One region of the Pediococcus pentosaceus ATCC 25745 genome, then DNA from elsewhere that is predicted to be linked to it. Evidence: a T-box and tRNA genes for the amino acid it is inferred to sense, from the RefSeq annotation. Region 1 holds a T-box; the other holds one or more tRNA genes.
The links. A T-box is a leader RNA that pairs with one kind of tRNA and senses whether it is charged. The one in region 1 lies ahead of tyrS (tyrosine--tRNA ligase), so its partner is inferred to be a tRNA-Tyr.
Positions count from the first base shown of each region.

Region 2: it encodes a tRNA-Tyr, which carries the amino acid that the T-box ahead of tyrS (tyrosine--tRNA ligase) is inferred to sense. The anticodon was not compared.

Region 1 is NC_008525.1:274,482-277,910, forward strand. Features, by position in the region: gene pepV (dipeptidase PepV) at 1-1,363, shown strand, start outside; T-box leader at 1,405-1,598, shown strand; gene tyrS (tyrosine--tRNA ligase) at 1,669-2,922, shown strand; rRNA gene PEPE_RS01165 (16S ribosomal RNA) at 3,398-3,429, shown strand, end outside.
Region 2 is NC_008525.1:1,497,998-1,501,426, reverse strand. Features, by position in the region: gene PEPE_RS07445 (peptide MFS transporter) at 1-331, shown strand, start outside; gene PEPE_RS07440 (dihydrofolate reductase family protein) at 399-932, shown strand; gene PEPE_RS07435 (metallophosphoesterase) at 937-1,752, shown strand; tRNA gene PEPE_RS07430 (tRNA-Tyr) at 1,841-1,926, shown strand; tRNA gene PEPE_RS07425 (tRNA-Gln) at 1,930-2,001, shown strand; gene proC (pyrroline-5-carboxylate reductase) at 2,217-3,008, shown strand; gene nagA (N-acetylglucosamine-6-phosphate deacetylase) at 3,074-3,429, shown strand, end outside.

The sequences.
Region 1 (3,429 bases):
TAAAGACGTTATGTTAGAACGCTTAATGGAATTACTTAAGATTGATAGCTCACGTGATACAGAACATGCAACCAAAGATGCTCCACTTGGACCTGGTCCCCGTAAAGCTTTGGAAACGATGTTGGCTTTTGCCAAAGAAGATGGATTTGTAACGAAGAACATCGATAACGTTGCAGGTCATATTGAATACGGAGATGGCGAAGAAATTTTCGGAATTCTCGGTCATATGGACGAAGTGCCCGCTGGGGAAGGTTGGGAAACTAACCCATTTGAACCAGTAGAAAAAAATGGACGAATTTATGCACGTGGAATTAGTGATGATAAGGGCCCTTCAATGGCTGCTTATTTAGCATTACAAATCATTAAAGAATTGAAGTTGCCCGTTTCTAAAAAAATCCGTTTAATCTTTGGAACCGATGAAGAGAGCGAATGGGTTGGTATGAATCGTTATCTTGAAGTTGAAAAAACTCCTGATTTTGGTTTTTCTCCAGATGCTGAATTCCCAATTATTAATGGTGAAAAAGGGATTGCTTCCTTCAAAATTGAACTTCCTCAATCAGATGGACAAGGCGATTTAGTTTTGAAATCATTTACTAGTGGTATTAAAGAAAATATGATTCCACGGGATGCAACAGCAATCGCAATTGCTGATAATGTTGACGTTGAAGAACTTAAAACCGAATTTGATACATTTTTAGCTGAAAATGGATTGACGGGAGAATTTACCGTTGATGGAAATGAATTGAAATTTTTCTTGATTGGAAAATCAGCACATGCGCTAGAACCGAAAGCAGGATTGAATGCTGCTACCTTTTTAGCAACTTTCTTAAATACTAAAGTAGCCAGCAACTATTTGAAGATGATTGCCGAACAAATGCATTTAGATTCACGTGGTCATAAGTTAGGAATTAATTCGATTGATGCTAAGATGGGTGACTTAACGGTCACACCGGACTTATTTAATTACGAATTCGGTAAGACTAATCACGTTATTATTAACGTTCGTTACCCTCAATCAACGAATGCGGATGAAATTATCGAAAAGGCAACTGAGGCCCTTTCGGATTTTGAAGCAAAAGTTGAAATTCATGGACACGCCCAAGTACCACATTATGTATCCGGTGAAGACCCATTGGTTAAAACACTTCTTTCAGTTTACGAAGAACATACTGGTGAAAAGGGTGAAGAAACGGTCATTGGTGGTGGAACTTACGGTCGAATTTTAGATCGCGGTGTTGCCTTTGGGGCCCAGTTCCCAGGCCGTGAAAATGTCATGCATCAAGCTAATGAATACATGGAAATTGATGATATTATCAACGCTGCTGTTATCTACGCCCATGCAATTTATGAGTTAGCTAAATAAGGTTGACAGTCGTTTTGAATATCCGTAAAATTGTAACCAATAACGAAGCTTTGAAGTAGCATAGTAGGTTATTAAGCAAGCAAACAGAAATCTGGTGGGGATGCGAATCAGACTTGTTAATGACGCGAATTACACTATGGAGCTTTCATTTAATGAACGGATCATCTCGTTATCGATGTTGAGCGGAGTATTGATACTCAATCAAGGTGGTAACGCGGAAAAATTCGTCCCTGATCTTAATTTTTTAAGATTGGGGACGTTTTTATTTCTAATTGAAGATGGTCGATAAAATTGGAGGAATGAAAATGAATATTATTGATGAACTTACTTGGCGTGGTGCGGTTAACCAACAAACAGACGAAGAAGGCTTGAAAAAGTTAACAGACGAAAAGAAGATTGGGCTTTATGCTGGTATTGATCCAACGGGTGATAGTATGCATATTGGACACTTAATTCCTTTCATGGTTTTGAAGAGATTCCAACAAGCAGGTCATAAACCAGTTATTTTAATTGGTGGTGGGACTGGATCGATTGGTGATCCATCAGGTAAAAAATCAGAACGAGTTCTACAAACTATGGAACAAGTTCACCATAATGAAGAAGCCTTGAAGTCTCAAATGGTGAAATTTTTTGGAACCGATAATTTCCGAATGGTTAACAATTATGATTGGCTTTCTAAAATGTCCTTGTTAGACTTCTTACGTGATTACGGTAAGTTATTTAACGTTAATACGATGTTAGCTAAGGATATCGTAGCAAGTCGTTTGGAAGTTGGTATTTCATTTACAGAATTTACATACCAAATTCTACAATCAATTGACTTTTTACATCTATATAAGAATGAAGATGTTCAACTTCAAATCGGTGGAGGAGATCAATGGGGTAATATTACAGCTGGTACAGATTTAATTCACCGAATGGAAGGTCAAGAAGCAAAGGTTTATGGTTTAACTATTCCATTGTTATTGAAAGCTGACGGAACCAAGTTTGGTAAGTCCGAGGGTGGTAACGTTTGGCTAGATGCTGAAAAGACCACTCCTTATGAATTCTACCAATTCTGGTTGAATCAAGATGATCGGGATGTAGTTAAATTCTTGAAGTACTTTACATTCTTAAGTCATGAAGAAATTGAACGTTTGGCTGAAACAGTTAAAACAGCTCCAGAAAAACGAGAAGCACAACGTCGTTTGGCAGAAGAAGTTACTTCATTTGTGCACGGGGATGCAGCGGTTGAAGAAGCACAACATATTTCAGCAGCTTTATTCTCAGGTGAAGTAAAAGATTTAACTGCTAGTGAAATTGAACAAGGCTTTAAGAATATGCCAAGTGTTGATGTTGAGAATAAGAAAGAAAACATTGTACTTTGGTTAGTTGATACCACTAAGATTGAATCATCACGGCGCCAAGCTCGGGAAGACATTCAAAATGGAGCTATTCGAATTAACGGAGAAAAAGTAACAGACGTTAATGCTGAAATCGACCCTGCAAGTAACTTTGATGGTAAGTTTGTAATTGTACGTCGGGGAAAGAAGAAGTATTTCTTAGCTCGAGTAAAATAATAGTATAAAAAAGATTGAGTCAATTTTGGCTCAATCTTTTTTATTTTCAATATATATGGGCTTAAGAGCGATGAAAATAACACCCCCAAGGGATGTGAATACAGGAATAGTAGCTAGTTAGCTAGTGATTTACGATTTTTTAAAATAAATATGGCAAAAGTGTTGACGAACCTTAAAAACGAGTGTATAGTATATTTCTGTTGTCGCGAGAGATGACGTCATCAAGTTTTCAAATTTTAATTCAAATTAATTAAAATTAGTTGTTGACATTTGAATCTCCACACGATATACTAATTAAGTTGTTAAAAACGCTAACAACGTTGATATGATAACGATAGTAGACCTTTGAAAACTGAACAAAATTTTGACAATCAATAGTGTAGGGTCTTACAAATCGCAAGATTATGTAAGAAAACATTATGCGAAGTCAATTCGCAAAACAAACAATTAATGAGCTTGAAAAAGACTCATCATTTAATATGAGAGTTTGATCTTGGCTCAGGATGA
Region 2 (3,429 bases), 610 kb from region 1:
ACCTGGTTTGATGTTTGGTACTGATGGTAAGGTTAATGCTCTTTGGTTAGTTGGTAGCTGGGCAATTGTTGAAATTGGTGAAATGTTAATCTCACCAATTGGTTTATCTGTAACAACCAAATTGGCACCTGCTGCATTTGCTTCTCAAATGATGAGTATGTGGTTCTTAGCCGATGCTGCTGGACAAGCAATTAACGCTCAGTTAGTTCGCTTCTACCCAGGACATGAAGTAGCTTACTTTATTGTATTAGGTCTTGTAACACTAGTCTTTGCACTCGTACTATTAATTTGTTCACCATGGATTACTAAGAAGATGCAAGGGATTAGATAATTAAATATTTGAATTCAAGAGATGAACTAGGTTATGCTTAGTTCATCTTTTTATTTTGGAGGGATTTATGGCTAGAAAAGTAATACTTTTTATTGCAATGAGTATTGATAATTACATTGCTGACGATCAAGGTGCCGTTGATTGGTTGGAGAAAAATGTCCATGGTACCGAAAGTGATGACAGTTATGAGAAAATGTATTCCAAAATAGATACGGTTATTATGGGAAGAACTACCTATGAACAAGTAACACAAAAATTATCTCCGGAAAAATATGTTTACGCAGATCGGCAGACGTATATTGTTACGTCTCACCTAGGGGAAGATACAGATAAGATTAAATACTGGAAACAGTCGCCAGTAGAATTAGTTAAAAGGATCCAAAAGGAGAAGGGAAAAGACGTTTGGATTGTGGGAGGAGCTAAGCTTATTGATCCGCTCGTGCAAGCCAATTTAATTGATACATATATTTTAACAACGGTCCCGATTTTTTTAGGATCAGGTATTCGACTTTTTGATCGATTAGAGGAGCAAGTCCCGGTCCGTCTTATAGATGTATATCAAAAAAACGAATTAGTATATTCGATTTATCAGAGAGGTTAATAGTTTGAAAATTGCAGCAACTAGCGACAATCATTTCGATGTGAACAAAATAGATGAAAATCAAATGGCTCAAAAACAAGCCGAGTATCTTTTAAAACAACATGTGGGAGTATATTTAATAGCAGGAGACCTATTTAATAAATTTAATCGAAGCATGCAGTACGTGGAAAAGCTACAGGAATTAGTGGGAGAACACACTAAAGTTTTTTTCATAGCCGGAAATCATGATATGTTGAACGATATCGACTATAATCAATTAGAATCAAATTTAAGCCCATTATACTTACATAACCAGTTCTATGACGTTCCTGGGACTAAATGGCGTATTATTGGAAATAATGGGTGGTACGACTATACGTTTGCAGATAATGTTGATAAAACCACCGAACAGTTTTGGCGTTGGAAAAAGTCTTTCTGGATTGATACTGGAATTGAACAGCCTATGTCAGATATTGAACGAATGAATATTGTGTTGAAGCAAACTGAACAACAAATGCAGCAGGCCAGTCGGAGAAAAGTGTTATTTATGACTCACTTTGCAGTAAGACATGAGTATATTCATTATTCCGAAGATGCCCGCTTTTGGAACATGATTAATGGAATGGCGGGGAGCAGAAGAATGGAAAAGTTGTTGGAAACATACCAGCCTGAATTGGTGATATCAGGACATTTACATCATCATTTTAAACCACTTGCAAAGTCTAATGGAATATATTATAATAATTCAGTCGGTTATCATAACAACCGAATCAACGAGTGGAGTTCAGATGATTTCTTCACTGAATGGACTCAGCGATTGCTTATAACCGATCTCAAATAATTTTGAAAAAAGTTTAAAAAAAAGCTTGCAAAATTATTCGAGATTGGGTATTATTATTAAGTCGGATAGATAAGACGACAACTTATATGGAAGGGTAGCGAAGTCTGGCTAAACGCGGCGGACTGTAAATCCGCTCCTTCGGGTTCGGTGGTTCGAATCCACTCCCTTCCACCATATTGGGCTATAGCCAAGCGGTAAGGCAACAGGTTTTGATCCTGTCATGCGCTGGTTCGATCCCAGCTAGCCCAATCTAGTTTTCAGAAACATCATATCAATGATATGATGTTTTTTTGTATCTAAATCAATAAATCACAGGTAGTTTTAATATGTTTCGTTTTTAGAATGGTATTAGTAATTAGTTGGAGGTTTATAGCTTAAATTTTTAATTGGAGGCTTTCAATATTGGCCTAGTTAATGATAGGATAAGGAGAACAAAATGAAATAACCAATGGGGGGCTTTTTTTATGAAAATTGGATTTATTGGTGTAGGTAATATGGCCAAAGCGATTATCAAGGGTTTGTTAAAAAATAATTTTGAAAGCACAGATATACTGGTACACAGTGCGCATCAATCAAGTTATGGACCTTTCGCAGAAAAGAATCAACTAATAGCGACAAAATCTAACCAAGAACTTGTTAGAAATTCGGATATCATTGTCATAGCGGTTAAACCATACGTAGTAAAAACGGTTATAGACGAAGTCAGAGATGATTTAAATCATCATCAGTTAGTTGTCTCACTGGCATCAGGAATTAGTATAGAAGATCTACAGACCAGCTTAGATGAGCAACAACCTATCTTACGCATTATGCCGAATGTTAACGTTGAAATTGGCGAAGGAATGACAGCGGTCGTTGCTAATGGTGATCTTAAAATGGAACCATTTCAGTCTGGGGTTAAAATCTTTGAAACTGTTGGAAGTACAATGGAACTTGCTGAAAAAGACTTTCCAATTTTTTCAGCAATTGCTGGTAGTGCACCTGCCTATGCTTACTTGTTTATTGATGCTCTTTCACGGGCGGGAGTTAAACATGGATTAACTAAGGCTTCTGCTACAAAGATCGCTGCTCAAATGGTCAAAGGTAGCGCAGAAATGGTTCTGAAATCCGATGAGATACCGTATGCCTTAATTGATAAAGTATCTTCTCCAGGTGGTACAACAGTAGCGGGACTCCTAGCAATGGAAGAAGCAGGCTTTTCACCAGCGGTTGTTAAGGGAATCGATGCTACGGTAGCAAAAGAAATCAATCATTAGAATCTTGTTTTTTGGTCTATACCGATATATAATGGATTTAGATTAAAAATTTAGGAGGAAAATTCATGAGTACAGTTTTGCGTCATGCTACTATTTATACTGGTTTAGAAAAAATTGAAGATGGTTACATTCGATTTGGTAAAAAAATTGAAGCCGTTGGTCCAATGAGCGAATACAAAGCCCAAGGTGATGATCAAGTTTTCTATGCTGGAGAAAAGATTATTGTTCCAGGATTCATTGATGTACATACACACGGTGGATACGGATTTGATGCCATGGATGGTGATCCAGATCAAATCAATGAAATGGTAAATAAAGCCGTTGTTAACGAAGGGGTTACCAGCTTCTTTTGTACAACAATGACCCAATCAAATGCCAACATTGAAAAAGCAATGCGTGGGGTTGCGAAAGCTGCTGAAGA